One region of the Leptothoe sp. PORK10 BA2 genome, then DNA from elsewhere that is predicted to be linked to it. Evidence: predicted binding sites of a transcription regulator. Region 1 holds the regulator's gene; each other region holds the start of a gene.
What was found. Region 1 encodes HrcA, which represses chaperone genes, less so after heat shock. Its sites were predicted from a motif close to TTAGCACTCNNNANTNNNGAGTGCTAA; they were not measured.
Positions count from the first base shown of each region.

Region 2: the regulator HrcA is predicted to act here: its motif matches at 3,795-3,821, upstream of groL (chaperonin GroEL).
Region 3: the regulator HrcA is predicted to act here: its motif matches at 3,320-3,346, upstream of groES (co-chaperone GroES).

Region 1 is NZ_JAYGIG010000014.1:16,755-22,411, reverse strand. It holds gene hemH (ferrochelatase) at 112-1,275, shown strand; gene VB741_RS06035 (DUF4126 domain-containing protein) at 1,348-1,905, opposite strand; gene VB741_RS06030 (rhomboid family intramembrane serine protease) at 2,124-2,726, shown strand; gene hrcA (heat-inducible transcriptional repressor HrcA) at 2,684-3,775, opposite strand; gene VB741_RS06020 (2Fe-2S iron-sulfur cluster-binding protein) at 4,018-4,497, opposite strand; gene VB741_RS06015 (hypothetical protein) at 4,604-5,341, opposite strand.
Region 2 is NZ_JAYGIG010000004.1:50,978-56,634, forward strand. It holds gene VB741_RS02210 (YcjF family protein) at 1-693, shown strand, start outside; gene VB741_RS02215 (CPBP family intramembrane glutamic endopeptidase) at 700-1,479, opposite strand; gene VB741_RS02220 (ATP adenylyltransferase family protein) at 1,743-2,660, shown strand; gene VB741_RS02225 (Mo-dependent nitrogenase C-terminal domain-containing protein) at 2,684-2,938, opposite strand; gene groL (chaperonin GroEL) at 3,854-5,533, shown strand.
Region 3 is NZ_JAYGIG010000010.1:33,436-39,092, reverse strand. It holds gene VB741_RS04675 (hypothetical protein) at 1-423, opposite strand, end outside; gene groL (chaperonin GroEL) at 1,054-2,688, opposite strand; gene groES (co-chaperone GroES) at 2,809-3,120, opposite strand; gene VB741_RS04660 (two-partner secretion domain-containing protein) at 3,616-5,037, shown strand; gene VB741_RS04655 (hypothetical protein) at 5,482-5,657, shown strand, end outside.

The DNA.
Region 1 (5,657 bases):
TAAATGAAAAAAGTTCTCAACTTCTACAAATCTGATATGACTACAGGAGGAGTTAATTGTTACGATAGGCCAAGATCATTAAAACTTCGTTTAAAAGGTAGCTGCACTGTCATGGGTCGTACTGGAGTCTTATTACTTAATCTTGGAGGGCCCGAGCAGTTAGAGGACGTACGCCCCTTTTTGTTTAACTTGTTTGCTGATCCAGAGATTATTCGGCTCCCCTTCCCATGGTTGCAGAAACCCCTGGCCTGGCTGATCTCCTCCAGTCGTGCCAGCAAATCCCAGGAAAATTATAAGGAAATCGGTGGCGGTTCCCCTCTACGACGCATTACCGAAGAGCAGGGAGAGGCCCTCAAAGACTATCTGAAGAATTTAGGGCGCGATGTCAAAATCTACATCGGCATGCGCTACTGGTATCCCTTTACCGAAGAGGCCGTGGCCCAAATCAAGCAGGATGGCATCGAAGAGCTGGTCATTTTGCCTCTCTATCCCCAGTTTTCCATTAGCACCAGTGGTTCTAGCTTTCGTCTATTGGATAAGCTTTGGCAAGCTGATCCTGCTCTCCAGAAGATTGACTATACTCTGATCCCATCCTGGTACAACAGCCCTGGTTATGTGCGAGCCATGGCGGACCTAATTATTCAAACTATCGATCAACTACCGAATCCAGACGGAGGCCACATCTTCTTTAGTGCCCATGGCGTGCCGGTTAGCTATGTGGAAGAGGCCGGTGATCCCTACCAGAAGGAAATGGAGCACTGTGTTGACTTGATCATGCAGGCGGTTGGTCGGCCCAATGACTTTACCCTGGCTTACCAGAGCCGAGTGGGACCGGTGGAATGGTTGAAACCCTACACGGAAGATGCCATTAAGGAACTGGCGGCAAAAGGTATTGATGATCTGGTGGTGGTACCCATCAGCTTTGTGTCTGAGCACATTGAAACGCTGCAGGAAATTGACATTGAGTACCGAGAGCTAGCCGAAGAGTCCGGCATTAAAGGCTTCCACCGGGTACCTGCCCTCAACACCTACCCCGTGTTTATCGAAGACATGGGGAACATGGTGGTCAAGGCGCTAGAGTCTCCCCGTAAATTATTTTCTGATGCGGCCCAGTTGCAAAAAGAAGTTCGAATTTATCCCCAAGATAAGTCTGCTTGGGGGCTGACGCCGTTTGCGGAAGTGTGGAACGGTCGCTTAGCGATGGTGGGTTTCTTGGCTCTGATACTGGAAATGGTCAGCGGCCATGGTCCTTTGCACATTGCTGGTTTGATGTAACTGACTCTGAAATTTAGCTAAAGCAAATAAACGGCCGTGGGTTGAGCGTAGTCTAAACCCACAGCCGTTTATTTATTTGTTTTCTTTGTTCTTTTGCCACTGACGCCATACCACCGAGCTACGAATGGCTAGCCAAAGTAAAAACAGAGCAATGAGCCCCCCTTGTTGCGGTGCGTCGAAGGCAAAGAAGACCAGAAAGATGCAGAGGGCATCTTCTACAAACATCATCCATATGGGGGGGCTGTTGAAGCGATAGAGCCACCCTACTTGCACCATTTGGAGCACGAGGGCCAATGCCCCACCAGTGACGGCTAACAGCACCAGTAACCAGCTGTCGGAGATGTTGGCTAGACGTGCGATCGCAACCCCGGCAATGGTCCCCACAAAGGGACTCATAAATAGCTCTGCACTTTGTAAAAAGCGCCGGTTGATCCGATCTTTAGAAATCGTCAACTCCAGGAGTGACCAAATCACCAAAACAGTCACCACACACACCTGGGGAATATGGGCCAAAATCGGTACCTGCGACCATAGCTGTTCACCAGAGAACAGGCCAATGAGTAGCAAAGGCAAGGCCAAACGAAGACCGGTGGCTGCCGAAATGGAAAGCACCGCGAGTAGCTCTGGAATGATCACGTTCTTCTATATCAGGGAAATGGGGAGGCCAACCGTGAGATAGACAGGGGTGAGGATGCCGGGGACGGAGGCAGATAACCTGAAGATCCTGGCAAACTTAAAGGGTAGACAAAGGCAACTTTAGGGCAGTTGGCTTAACCTAGAGCTAGTAGCTGCTACAAAGCTCTTGCTTCATAGGCTGCCCAATTCTTGAGTTCTTGCCATCCCCACCTATGTCTTACGATCGTCCTCTTCTATCTGAACTAAAATCTGCAACTGTCGCTCGATTACAGCTATTAGGTGCTGTTTTTATGGGTCTGTGGTCCATTGAAATTATAGATTTTTTGGTGTTTGGCGGCCGTCTCAATGGATACGGTATTCGCCCCCGTTCTCTAGATGGATTGTGGGGCATTCCCCTAGCTCCTCTGCTCCATGGCGACTTTAGACATTTAGTTGCCAATACGGTGCCCCTGCTCACCCTGAGTTGGTGGGTGATGATGCGCTCCATGGGCACCTGGATCAAGGCCACCATCCTGATCACCCTGGTGGGTGGGGCCGGTACATGGCTGCTAGCTCGGGGCGGCTCAGTGCATATTGGGGCCAGTGGCCTTGTGTTTGGCTATTTGGGGTTTTTACTGGGGCGGGGCTACTATGAGCGCACCATGGTTGCGATCGCCATTGCCCTATTTGTGCTGGTCACCTACGGTGCAATGTTTTGGGGTGTATTGCCCAACCAGCCTGGCATTTCCTGGGAAAGTCACCTATTTGGTTTTATTAGCGGCATCGTTGCCGCCTACTGGCTCACATCCAAGCCCGACATAATTTCCGATAGGTAGCTAGAGGTGGCTTCCACCGCAGCAATCGTGTTTTCATAGAGCATCCTGGTGGGGCCCATCACCCCCACACTGCCCAGGGGGGTCGAATGCCGATTACAGTAAGTGCTCGAAATCAGGGCACACCCCTGCATCGGTTCCAACGGGTTTTCCTCCCCAATCCAAATTTTCAGGGGGTGATTATCCTCCGCACACATCAGAGGCCACAGCTGTTCTCGGCCATCCGCCAATAGCGCCACCAGATTCCGCAGCTGACTTTGCTCAGCAAACTCTGGCTGGTTCAAGACATCCTTCACCCCGGTAACCAAAATATGCGTTTGGGGCTGACGCTTGCGGTGGGCCAAATCATTAATTGCCTGGCACAGGGCCAACACATGATGCTCTCTAGTGTCCACCTCATGCCAATCCAGACTAGAAATTTCAGATAGGGGCTTTCCACATAACTGGGCCGTCAAGAAATTCGATAAGATTTGCAGTTCTCGATCGATTTCCCCGTCGTCCTGGAGAGTACCTACCCCGGTGATTCCCCGAGGCAGCTGCACCAGCATAGACTCAGTACCATAGCTATCTAACACCACTACCAAAAGCACCTGATCAGCCGAAATTTTCACCAGCTGCAGGTGTTTGACCACCATGTTTTCCAGCCGAGGCATGGTGACCAAGGCAATATACCCACTCAGGTGGGCCAAAATTTGCGCCGCCTCTTGGAGTAAGGCTTCCAGGCTCCATCCCTGCCAATTCAGATTTTGGGTCAATAACTGGTCAATCCGCTGGGCAGTCGGTTTGGAGGGTTTAATCAACTCATCTACATAAAGCCGATACCCAGAGTCAGAAGGGACACGCCCAGCCGATGTATGGGGCTGATATAAAAAACCCGAACGCTCCAGCGCCCCCATCACATTGCGAATGGTTGCCGCACTGACATTCAGGTCAAAAGCTTCTAACAGTGCCCTAGAACCAACGGGTTCCGCTGTCGATACATAGTGACGTACGGTTGCACGCATCACCTGCTGTTGACGGGGATTCAAGCTACTAGACTTATCAAAGACCATCAATGTCACAAACGCGAAGAATCGCGAACAGTTAAATCAGGCATGGCTTCAACCTTTCAACTTATATTAGGGGCTGAGGCTCCATATTAGGGGCTGAGGCTCCATCAAAACGCTTGATAGGATACTAAATCTTTTAATCAAAATATTAGATTGTGTCTGCATTAAAGTCCTTGAAGACTTTAAATGTAAATATAACGTTACGATTTACCCAATGTTAGACCCTGTTTACCTGAAGGACTGGGTTAACGACTGTGTTTGAAGTAATCATTCAGGTTGAGATCCTTGCTCTCGTCAATTTGGCGCATCATCGAACGAGTAATCAGTTTGCCCTGCTCCACTAGGACCTTACCCGTCAGGGGATGCAGTAAGTCCTGATCGGCCCGACGGCCAATGAGCGACTCAATATCTTGAATAGAATTCACATACATGCCCGGTGGCAGCTCTACCACTACACCATTTCCCATTACCCTAGCTTGGCAGGCCAGTCGGGAATTTCCCCTGCAGGAGGTAATAATTGCCAGGGTACGCTGTTCCCGTCGGTTGATGGGCGTCAGTGCTCCCATGCCATCGTTTACATAGATATGGCAAGTGGCACACATGCCCCGACCACCACATTCCTTTAAAACGGACAGCTCCTGGTGCAATAAAACCGATAGCAGGTTGCCATTGGTTTCAACAGTACTCTCCTGGGCAATGGGCTCTAAGCGGACTTTTTTTACCATAGATACGAACGATCCGAAATTAGCTGTCTATAGGGCCAAGAAACTGTCTAACTAGCAATGGTTAACCAGCCATAGCTCACTAGCAAGAAACCATAATGGCGATCACTTATCGACCAAATAACAGTTGTCGATAATGGGCAGGCAATGTCTGTTCTACCAATGCGTCATAGTCTCGAATAATCCGGGTACATCGCTGATGAAATCGCTGAGTCCATAGGCGAATTTCTGCCAACTGCTCTGGCGACAGCTGTTGGTCTTGCTCCAGAACGCTAACGGTGCCATCGGCATCAATACAAAAGTTACTCAGCCAGGGTGCTTTCTGGAATGTCCGCCAATGGTTAGCCACCAGTTGGGGCCCGAGATATCGGCTGGTAACTAGATTTAAGCTATTCATGGCGGCCACCACCTCTTCTAAGCGAGCGGTTTGCACTTGGGTTAAGGGTTCAGATAACGTATCCACAGCCTCAGCCCTAATCCCCCGGATACTTTCCACTAGGGCTGAGTAGTCGGCTTTGATAAATTGCACCAGCTCACTGACGGCCTTGGGATAGTCGCTGGGGAGTGGGCCTTCGCTGAGCACCAGCAAAACTGCTCCGCTTTCTACTTTATGCAATTCCAGCTGATGGGGGCCCAATTGAAACAGACAAAACTCTAGGGAGGCGGGGGTGGTGCTGATGATCTGTTGGATACCTTTCAACAGTAGGGATTGCTGCTCAGGAGCGTTGCCTGCGGGAAAGCCGACACTATAGGCCTGACCAAGGGAGTCATCCTGATCTAAAGGTATGAGGCTAAAGCCGATAATACCGGGCAGCTGTAGAAAGTTTTGAATCAATTGGTACTGCATGTAGGGAAAGCAGGGCAGGTATACAACAGACCACACACTAGACTGGCTTTAGATCAACAAAAGAGTAGCAGCGGACATAAACCTGTGCCATGTCCAAAACGGTCGTTTTGACTTAGGAAACGCTACAGGTTTTAATTTGGTCGTGGTTTAGTAGGTTTTCTCTAAAAGATTTCCTCACAAACAGATTACTTAGTTAACGTTTTGAGTTATTGTCCCTTCATAAGGAATGATGAAACTACACATCATGTAGACTCTAACGTGCTGGCAAACTTTCTAGTCTATTTGTTCGGTAGCGTCAGAGGTACTGCATTTGGTT
Region 2 (5,657 bases), on a different contig from region 1:
GAGCATTCCCCCTATCCTCCTAGCCAAACTTCTGTCCAACGGGCCTTTGGTGAACTAAAACGGAGTTTTGACGGCCTCTACGACAGTGCCGTGATGATCGACTTCACCCTCGAAGAAGATGGCTATGCCCCTGTTTTCTATGGGTTAGATGCCCTGCTCCAGGTCCTGTCTGACCAGCTCCCCGAGGCAGAATCCAACGCCATCTACCAACTCCTTGAGCAGGCCGATGACGCGACAACCCAGCTGGGGGCCATCTACCGAGACGTTGCCCGTCGATATATTTCAGCCTTTGCCGTGATTGCTGCTACCCTGGCCGCCGTGCCCTTGCCCTTTGCCACCATGCCCGCCATCACTGTTCTCCAGGTGTCCATGATTGTGGCCCTGGGGCAGCTCTATGGTCAGCGCCTCAGCTTTTCCCAAGCAGGCGGTGTCGCCAGCACCATTGCCGGGGGCTTTTTGGCTCAGGCCGTGGGGCGAGAGTTAATTAAACTGGTGCCCGGCTTTGGCAGTGTCATCGCTGCGTCTTGGGCTGCGGCCTATACCTGGGCCTTAGGGGAAGGAGCCTGTGTCTATTTTGGTGATCTGATGGGGGGCAAAAAGCCTGATCCAGAAAGAATCCAGATAGCTATGAAGGAAGGGTTTGAATCAGCGAAAGAGAGATTTAAAGAGAGAGTGCAGCAACAGAGAGAGTAGCCGAATCTACTCTCCAAAATAGGGAGGGCGCGTTGTCTTTTTGGGCCAGCTTTTGTAGATAAAATGGCCCAACGTTGGTGCTGCCAACCCTAGACCAATCAAGCCGACCCACCAGGTTTGTTGAAAATCTCCAAGGTCAAATGGCTGAGGACTAGATGAAAACAACTCTGGCAGGACAGAAACAATATTGTTGAGCGCATGGGCAATAATCGGTGCCCACAGGCTGCGGGTACGAATATATAGCAGCGCCATTACCACCCCAAACATGGTCAAGCCAAGGGGATTATTGATATGCAACAGGCCAAACAACACCGATGACATAATCACCCCAGCTGGCAGATTCCAGCGTACGGCCCAGCGCTGCAGCAGCACCCCGCGAAACACGAATTCCTCGGCGATGGGGGCAAAGACAATCACCACAAACAGCATCAGATAACGATATAGTTCGGGGGCCACCGTTTCGACATTCAACAGTTGCTCGGTCAGTCGCTCTTCAACAAAGCCAGGGGCAATCAGGGAGACCGGATAGAACAGCAACAGAAAACTGCTGAAGGAGAAAATCAACATGCTAGAAATTAGCAACACCCCATAGGCCCAAGGGAAACGGGGGGGAGGTCCGAATAAACGGACCAACTTGAGCCCGGCATGGCGGCCAGTGGCCAGTAAAACGCCACAGACCAGACCAAAAATCATCATGAACTGCAAGGGCAGCCACAGTTTGTCATGCAGGGGCCAAGGCAGCAGCTGTTGATAATCCAGGACGGCACAGATTGTACCTACCAGCAAATTGCTCAGTATAAATGTAACCAGTACATGGGTGCGGAATTTAAGTACTTCGAAGGGGTTCCTACCCATGTTCATATGTGAGTAATCAAGATTTTATTAATTGTAGAACAGATAAATAACTCAGGCATTGCTGATCCTGCCATAAATCAACAACGGCTTATGCAATCTAGGTACATCCTTCCCATCCTTAGGTCATCACCACAGATTTACCCCCGCAGCTATGTTAAAACTGCATAGCAGTTGTGGTTTATCAGGATAGACATATGTGCGATCGCACAGCTCCCCGCATACCCTGGCAGTCCCGTACCCTATGGTCTAAGCTCCAAACCCAGACCCAACATGGCCTAGTCACCGGAGCCCTCAGACCCATTGACACCAATTACGAAATTGTCCCCGATGGTGGGATGGCATTTATCGTGCGAATTCTAACCAACCTCAACCGCAAAGACCAGGCCCGTAAGGTGCAGACCCAAGAAAAAACCAATCCTTTCTTACCCTACGATCCAAACCTCTATGTCACAGACATCTCCGACACCCATGTCTGTCTACTAAATAAGTTCAACGTCGTTGACCATCACTTTCTCATCGTCACTCGAGCCTTCGAGTCCCAGCTCAACTGGCTGACTCTGGGCGATTTTCAAGCCCTCTGTCGCTGTCTAGACGAGGTGGCCGGTCTAGTTTTTTACAACGGTGGTGAAGCCGCCGGAGCCAGTCAGCCCCACAAACATTTGCAAATCGTGCCCCAACCGTCCATGGATTTGCCCGTTGAACCCGCCATCCGCGCCACCCAATTTATTGATGGCATCGGGCAATCCCCCCAGCTGCCCTATGCCCATTGCATTGCCCAGCTGTCCCCGGACGATGGTGCGGAACAGTGGCTGAAACGCTATCGACAACTGCTCAGTCACCTAGCCATCGATGATCCCACCGGCCAATGGCAAGATCCCCAGCGCCAGGCCTATAACCTACTGGGTACCCGTAACTGGCTCATGGTAGTGCCCAGACGCCAAGAAAACCACCTCGACGTCTCCGTCAATTCCCTAGGCTTTGCCGGTTCGCTTTTAGTGAAAAACCAAAGCCAAATGGATCGACTCAAACAAATCGGGCCAATGACACTCTTAAAAGCAGTGGGCCAGAGCAGTGGGCCAGAGCAGTGGGCCGGGTTAGGTCCCAGCCCATAGCTACATCACTGACCTGATGGGCCTTAAACGAAGCTTGAAATATCCTCGCCGCATTCATCGGCTAAGAAGCACAGAGCACGAAAACGTAGCCCCACCAACTCATCGTATAAAGGGTTGAGCTTGCACATGGGCGGAATATGACCAATAGTGCGACCAAACAGGACAATATCCCGCTCGAACGGACATTGGGAAGGCACTAGCCGGGCAATGCGACGGGCCAACTTAGGCTCTTCAATTTTGAAGGCATCAAGCCAATGCCGGATGGGTAGCAAAGGCATAAATTGAACTTTGACGCCATGAAGGACATGATTCTTCAGAAATGCAGTGGCAGAAGACATGGTTCAGGTAGTAAAGACGTAGTATTCCAGGAAAAGAAATTAAATAAATTATTTTGAGGCGTTAACTGTATTGATTAAAGATTGACTAAAGCGTTTAGTAAAAGCTTGAAGAGTGGTTTGTAAATCCCCTCTACGTTAAGCAATCAAAGTTGTGACTAGGTAAAGAGAATGATAACCCTGATAAAACTTCGTTAAAGCTCTAATAAAGTCCAAAAAGTAAAATAGTAAAAGATTTTAAGTTTATTGTGTTCTAGTACAGCCTAGGAGATAGATTTCACTTTGTGTGTGCCCAAGGCGACATTTTTTTAACTGTCTATGCAGGATACGCATCCTAATGCAGGATACGCATCTCCCTTATAGATTTCCGGATCCTCTTGGGGGCTAGAGAGACGTTTATGGTTTTACCTAACACGATTAGTAGAAATCTAGGGAACAGAGCAACACTAAAGTCATAATGCCCGAAAAGTAATCCGTAATAGCTAGGAATCAACCTTGTCCACATTCAAAACGGTCATCCTACCATAGATAGGAGAAACTACAGGTTTTTAACTGCAATGGGGATACCTGCAACAACTTAATCAAAGTTGATACTAAAACCATGGTGATGGCAAAGATCCATGGGGATCACTGGCATCACCATGGTTAATCAGGATTTGATCAGGACTGGGTGAGCGGTCAATGGCCAGGCTCGATTAGGCCAAGGAATGGTCAACGCCAAGGATCAGGAGCATGACCGGTCAAGGATCAGGATCGGTTATCCGGAATTAAGTAACGCCATGTCGTGATATACGCTTAATTAGCACTCTGCTTCGGAGAGTGCTAAAGTCTTTCATTGCAGAGCGAAACGAGCTGACTATGGCGAAACTGGTACTATTTGATGAAAAGTCCCGCCAGGCTTTAGAACGAGGGGTTAACGCCCTGGCCGATGCGGTCAAAATAACTTTAGGTCCCAAGGGCCGTAACGTCGTTCTAGAAAAGAAATTCGGCGCACCTCAAATTGTGAACGATGGCATCACCATCGCGAAGGAAATTGAGCTGTCTGATCCCTTTGAAAATACTGGGGCAAGGCTGATCCAGGAAGTTGCTTCTAAAACTAAGGATTTGGCCGGTGATGGCACCACCACCGCCACCGTCCTGGCCCAAGCTATTATCCGTGAGGGTTTAAAGAACGTAGCGGCTGGAGCCAACCCCGTTAGCCTACGTCGCGGGATTGAAAAGGCTGTTGCCCAGCTAGTGACTGAAATTGCGGCCGTTTCTAAACCCGTGGAAGGCAAAGAAATTGCTCAGGTGGCCACCGTATCCGCCGGTAGCGACGAAGCCATTGGCAACATGATCGCCGAAGCCATGGACCGGGTGACTAAGGACGGTGTGATCACCGTTGAGGAATCCAAGTCCCTCCATACTGAGCTAGACGTGGTCGAAGGGATGCAGATTGACCGGGGGTACATATCGCCTTACTTCGTCACCGATCAGGAACGAATGATCGCTGATATGGACGGTGCCCTGGTCCTAATCACTGATAAAAAGATTAGCTCCATGCAGGATCTAGTCGGCGTTCTAGAAAATATTGCCCGCTCCGGCAGGCCTCTGGTGATCATCGCTGAAGACGTGGACGGCGAAGCCCTGGCCACCTTGGTGGTGAATAAGGCCCGTGGTGTACTCAACGTCGCTGCCGTTAAGGCTCCTGGCTTTGGTGAGCGTCGCAAGGCCATGCTGCAGGACATTGCCGTTCTCACTGGCGGTCAAGTGATTTCTGAAGAAATTGGCCTCAGCTTAGAGATGGCGACCATTGAAATGTTGGGAACCGCCGAAAAAATCACTATTACTAAGGACACCACGACCATCGTGTCCAACAGTGGTAACAAGCCCGACATTGACGAGCGTATTGGTCAAATTCGTAGGGAATTGGATGCCACCGATTCTGAATATGACAAGGAAAAGCTGTCTGAGCGCTTGGCCAAACTGGCGGGTGGCGTAGCCGTGATTAAGGTCGGTGCAGCGACGGAAACTGAGCTGAAGGACCGGAAACTGCGGATTGAAGATGCCCTGAGTGCCACTAAGGCCGCTGTGGCTGAAGGCATTGTGCCCGGTGGGGGGATCACTCTGCTGCACCTGGCTCAAAAGCTAGAGGCTTTGAAAGCAGGTTTGGCATCTGAAGAGCAAACGGGTGTGGACATCGTCATGCGGGCGGTGGAAGCGCCCCTGCGTCAGATTGCTGACAATGCTGGTGATGAAGGCTATGTGGTCGTGGAAAAAGTCCGCGCCATGCCCTTTAACGAGGGCTATAACGCCTTGACCGGTGCCTACGAAGATTTGATGCTGAGTGGCATTGTGGACCCGGCCAAGGTTGTGCGTTCTGCCCTGCAGGATGCGGCATCCATTGCGGGCATGGTATTGACCACGGAAGCTTTAGTGGTCGAGAAGCCTGAGCCTGCAGCTGCCGGTGGCGGTGATCCCATGGGTGGCATGGGCGGCATGGGCGGCATGGGCGGCATGGGTGGCATGGGCGGCATGGGCGGCATGGGCATGATGTAAGCCTCCCTGGCCTTAATTCGATATTTCGTAGGGGCGTTCCATGGAATGCCCCTACGTTTTTTTATGATTAATGTGTGATTAATGTGTGATTAATGTGGCCGAAGCAGGCCGATTAGCGATATTC
Region 3 (5,657 bases), on a different contig from region 1:
CGCTTGCATCCGCTGTTGCGCCAGCTTAAACAAGCCCTTAGCCCAGCGATTGGTCACCTCCTCGGAGTCCTGATACAGAGGATGCTTGTCATCCCAAGCCCCCGTTAGCTGTAGCCCGGCTACCAAATCCCGTTCAGAGCCCGATACGGCCGATTGTCTGGCGCAGTACAGCCGCTCACTATCGGCACTAAACACCGATATATCATCACACTTGGGCAAGGGAGGAAGCCGCGTAATCAAGGCAATGGCCCAGATGCCCAGGCCACTGGATGCGGCCAACAGCATTAGCCAGATAGTGGCCCAAAACCAGGCTCGACCTTTGCCTTTGGGCTTAGTCATTTTGGGACCACGCTGAGCAGGCTGCTTAGCCTCGGCCAAGGCTGATGAACTCAATTGCTGTGGATCGGTAGGCGTAGCTGTCATTAGCGGCAGTATCCCAAAATAATAAGCCCAGGATTACCCTGAGCAATCCCCAGGGTGGAGTTAGTACAACTCACACCCGACTTGTTTTAACGCATGTCATCAGGCTAGTAAATGCCCTATTTGGCTTAAATCGCTAAAGCTGCTCCCTCAGGAAGCCAGGGGAATCACGATGATCAATCCCAGATAAATCCCATGTTTTGTCTGACCGTTGCGCCAACAAGGGGTCGACTCGGTTGGGGAATATCCTTAGAAGTTAAACCAAAAATTTTGCTGCCATTGTAGTGGCAATTAGCAGCATTACAATGGTTTTCGATAAAAACCTTTGCTAAAAAGAATATTCAACGGATTAGCTCGGATCCAGGATGGGTGGAGAAGTCGGCAGATATGGCCCACCGCAATCGGAAAATTGGCCTAGGCAATGGGGTCACGATTCCATGCGGGTTGATTGTAAGTCCCGCCGCAGCAGCAGACTCAGCGTGCCGTAGCTAGCTTCAATTAAAAAATCGGCAGACGCTGAATACGTCTGCCGATTTAGCCATTAATCGCCGTTGCCTTTGGCATTAGCGAATTTTTAGCGATCGCAACTACTCAATTAGCCAACGCATTCGCCAACTCAGTAGTCGAAACTGCTTAATAGTCGAAGTCACCCATACCGCCGCCAGCGCCAGCGCCAGCCGCTTCCTTAGGCTCAGGCTTGTCTACCACAATGCACTCAGTGGTAAGCACCATAGCCGCAATAGAAGCAGCATTCTGAGTCGCACAGCGGGTCACCTTCGCAGGGTCAACGATACCGGCAGCGAGCATATCCACATACTCGTTGGTAGAGGCGTTGAAGCCAATGTTAAAGTCCATGGCCTTCACATGCTCAGCAACCACAGCACCATTTTGACCAGCATTCTCAGCAATCCGCTTCAGGGGTGCAGTCAGGGCACGGGTCACAATCAGCGCACCGGTCAGCTCTTCGTCAGTCAGGTTAGCGTTGGACCACGCTTCAAGACCAGGAGCCAGGTGAGCCAATGTGGTCCCACCACCGGGAACGATGCCTTCTTCAACCGCCGCCTTAGTGGCATTGATGGCATCTTCTAGGCGCAGCTTACGATCCTTCATTTCGGTCTCAGTAGCTGCACCAACCTTGATCACAGCAACACCACCAGAAAGCTTAGCCAAACGCTCCTGCAGCTTCTCCTTGTCGTAGCTAGAATCAGATTCTTCGATTTGACGACGAATCTGCTCACAACGGGCTTTCACCTCAGCTTCGTTACCTTCGGCCACCAGGGTGGTGGTGTCCTTAGTCAGAGTAATGCGACGGGCAGTACCCAGCATGTCAACGGTGACACTGTCCAGCTTCAGACCAGCGTCTTCAGTAATCACCTGACCACCGGATAGAACAGCAATGTCCTCCAGCATGGCTTTACGACGATCGCCAAAGCCAGGAGCCTTGACAGCAGCCACATTCAGCACACCGCGCAGACGGTTGACCACTAGGGTAGCTAGGGCTTCCTTCTCGATGTCTTCAGCAATAATCAACAATGGCTTGCCGGAACGGGCAACCTGCTCAAGCACAGGCACTAGGTCCTGGACCAGAGCAATCTTTTTGTCAGTCAGTAGGATGTAGGGATCATCGAGCACAGCTTCCATGCGCTCAGTATCCGTCGCAAAGTAAGGAGAGATATAGCCCTTATCAAAGCGCATCCCTTCAGTAATTTCCAGCTCAGTCGTCATGGACTTGCCTTCTTCCAAGGAAATCACGCCTTCACGGCCCACTTTCTCCATGGCTTCGGCAATCATTTTGCCGACTTCTTCATCATTACCAGCGGAAATAGTACCCACCTGGGCAATAGCAGTGGAGTCGCCAACGGGCTGAGCATGCTCAGCAATGCGCTCTACCAGATAAGCAGTGGCTTTTTCAATCCCACGCTTGAGGGAGATCGCATTAGAACCAGCAGCCACGTTGCGTAGGCCTTCCTTCACAATGGCGTGGGCCAATACGGTGGCGGTGGTAGTACCGTCACCAGCAGCATCGTTTGTTTTGGAAGCAGCCTGACGAATCAGAGCCACTCCAGTATTTTCGACGTTGTCCTCTAGCTCGATTTCCTTAGCAATGGTGATACCGTCATTGACGATTTGGGGAGAGCCAAATTTCTTTTCGAGAACAACGTTACGTCCCTTGGGCCCAAGGGTAACGGCAACGGCCTCGGTCAGAATATCCATGCCTCTTTCCAGGGCACGACGAGCGTTCTCGTTATATATAATGCGCTTAGCCATGAATTAACCTATATTTCAGAACGTTTCAGATGGGTCTGGAGTGGGTAACAAGATTGGCCATGGGCCAACAATTGAAAATTGACCATGGGCCAACAATTGAAAATTGATGAAACTTGACATTTAGCCAACAACGGCCAGGATGTCCTTCTCGGATAGCAGGACGTAATCATCGCCACCTAGCTTGATGTCAGTACCTGCATACTTGGAGTAGAGGACGTTATTGCCAACTTCTACATCGGGAGCCTGACGAGTACCGTCATCGCCACGCTTCCCAGGGCCAACGGCGGTAATCTCTCCCACCTGGGGCTTTTCTTTAGCGGTATCGGGCAGCAAAATGCCACCAGCGGTTTTTTCTTCAGATGCGCTGACTTTGATCAAAACGCGATCGCCTAGGGGAGTGACGCTTGAAACACTCAAAGAAATGGCTGCCATAGTTTTCTCCGAACTTTGATAGATCAATCATTCGGCAATTGCACCAAGGCGGTATTCAGTCCACCAGGGCAGTACCCCTTAAACCTCGTCCAGGTCTACAAACCTCGTTGTTCTGCAATGAAAACAGCAGGGTTAAACGTGGAGTGGCTTACCCACAAAAGGAGTTTGACAGGGGAAGAAGCTGCAACCCAAACGGGGTTTAGCACTCTCTATTGCCGAGTGCTAAATTATCGCTTAATGAGCTGACATAGCAACAGGTCTAATGGTACGGGTTCCCGAACTTAGGGGCTAAGCGAACCCAAGTGAAAACTTCATGGTTTCAATACACGGATCTTTATAGCTGCTTCAGGTTCTATGAAAAATTCCTCGTATTATTTATATATCGGGTGTCATCTGTAATTCTTGATACAACTTTACCTGGTGCATATGCTGACACGCTGTCGGGCAATTGCTAACTCCATGAACTGCAAATTTTCATACCTCCTCTTCGCGGCCATGCCATTGTGGTTGCTGAACTTTCACACCACAGCCTCAGCTCAGTTAACCATTGAGGTGGCCCCTGCAATCACACCGGCAGCTGCAACACCCACAATTATTCAGCCTGCAACGTCAGATACAAGCGTTGTGCGGGAATCCAATCAGTTTAATATCCTAGGCGGGCAGTCATCAGGTGGCACTGCCCCTAACCTGATTCATCAGTTCCAACAGTTTGACCTAGGCTCCGCCGATGCTGCCAACTTTGTGGTGGATCCTAATGTTGCCAATGTCATTAGCCTGATTAATGCTTTACAGCCTTCCTCCATCGATGGCTTACTTAAAGTCACCAGCAATGACCTCAGTCAGGCGACCAGCGCTAATCTTTTTCTAGTCAATCCTGCTGGCATTGTTTTTGGTGAAAATGTGAGCCTGAGCTTGCCGGCCAACCTAACCGCCACCACAGCGTCAGGTCTACTGTTTGATGAGACCTATCTTTTATCGATCGATGGCTCAGTCAGTGACCTCGATTCATCCGCTGGCGGGTCCGTGATTTCAATCAATGCCATAGCTCCAACCCTATCTACGCCCACAATCAACAACCTGACGGGTAACCCCATCGGGTATCTAATGCTTTCAGCTCCGGCTAGCTCAGTGGCATTAGACCCGCTCTCTCCAGAGCTACCCACTGGCAGCATTGAAAACCAAGGTAGTCTTGAGGTCACCCCCCAGGCCACCATCACCTTCATTGGTCACTATATCCAGAACGACGGCAAACTCGTGGCCCCTGGTGGCACGATCAACCTAGTGGCCACGGCAGGAGACACCCTACTGCGACTGAACCAACCCGGTAGCCTACTCAGTTTTGATGTGGTTCCAGCTGATACTCTGGCGGCAATTGCTACGACGGCTGTGCCTGACACCTTAGCCACCACTGAGCTAGCCCAGCTACTGACCGGTGGCAACGAACAGAGCGCCACCGAAATCGTAGTCAACTCGGATGGGTCCCAAACCCTCACGAACAGTCCTCCATCCCTAGCCCCTACCCCAGGCACAGTCTTGGTCCGAGGTGTGGTGGATGTTTCCGATGACCATCTTGCCGCCCCGAATAGCTCCCCAGGCCAAGTCACTATGTTGGGGAATCAAATCAACCTCGTCGGGGGCGACATTTTCGCCAATGGAGTGAGCCAAGCTGGCACCCTATCCATCGGTGGCATGCCCGTTGAAGACGGATTTAGTGCCGCCTATGTCTTAGTGGATCGTAACTCTACGCTGCAAGCAAACTCGGAAACCAGTCAGGGTGGCAGTATTGATATTTGGGCCAATCACACCGTGCGGTTTTATGGAACAGCCACAGCCACGGGTGCTAGACCTCAACTTGACGGCACTGTAACCATTGAAGCTGGCAAAGTACTCGATATTCGACCGCCGGCAGCTCGATAAAAGCTCAATCAAAGCTCAATCAAAGGGACTCAACAAGCAGAGCCTTAAGTCATTGAGCCAAAGGAAAGCGGGGTGTTGTAATAACACCCCGCTTTCCCATAGTCATGGCCCCATGACTATGGCTTTGTGCCCATAATCCACAACCTAGGGTGATCACTGCAAACGATGGAGAGCAGAAGCCACAGAAGCAAAGCATCCAGGCATAGCAAATCTAAGTATTATCACCACATTTCAATAGATATTGATGTCTACTTTTGATAAAGTCTACGTATTTTCATGGGCATAGCAAAGTAAAAATGTCATTCTAAACAAAGTAGCCATAAGCCTATATCAAAAGGCTTATGGCTACTTTCACCTTCATAAAGACATCAGCTGCATCTTAAATCATCAGTATTTTTTGATACATGTCTTAGATTGCTTTTTTTCAGCTCCGAGGCTTTATCCATGGGAATAGTTACGAACGCTGCTCATCAAATTGGTGCAGCAACCATCGTCAGTGGCATCTTACTGGCACTTGTCAGCCCCACAGCGCAGGCTGCGTGCTTAGCAAGCGGATGTAGTCAGAACGGTTTATTGTTTAGCGAAGCATCCAGCAACTTCAAGATCACCGATGTCAAGGG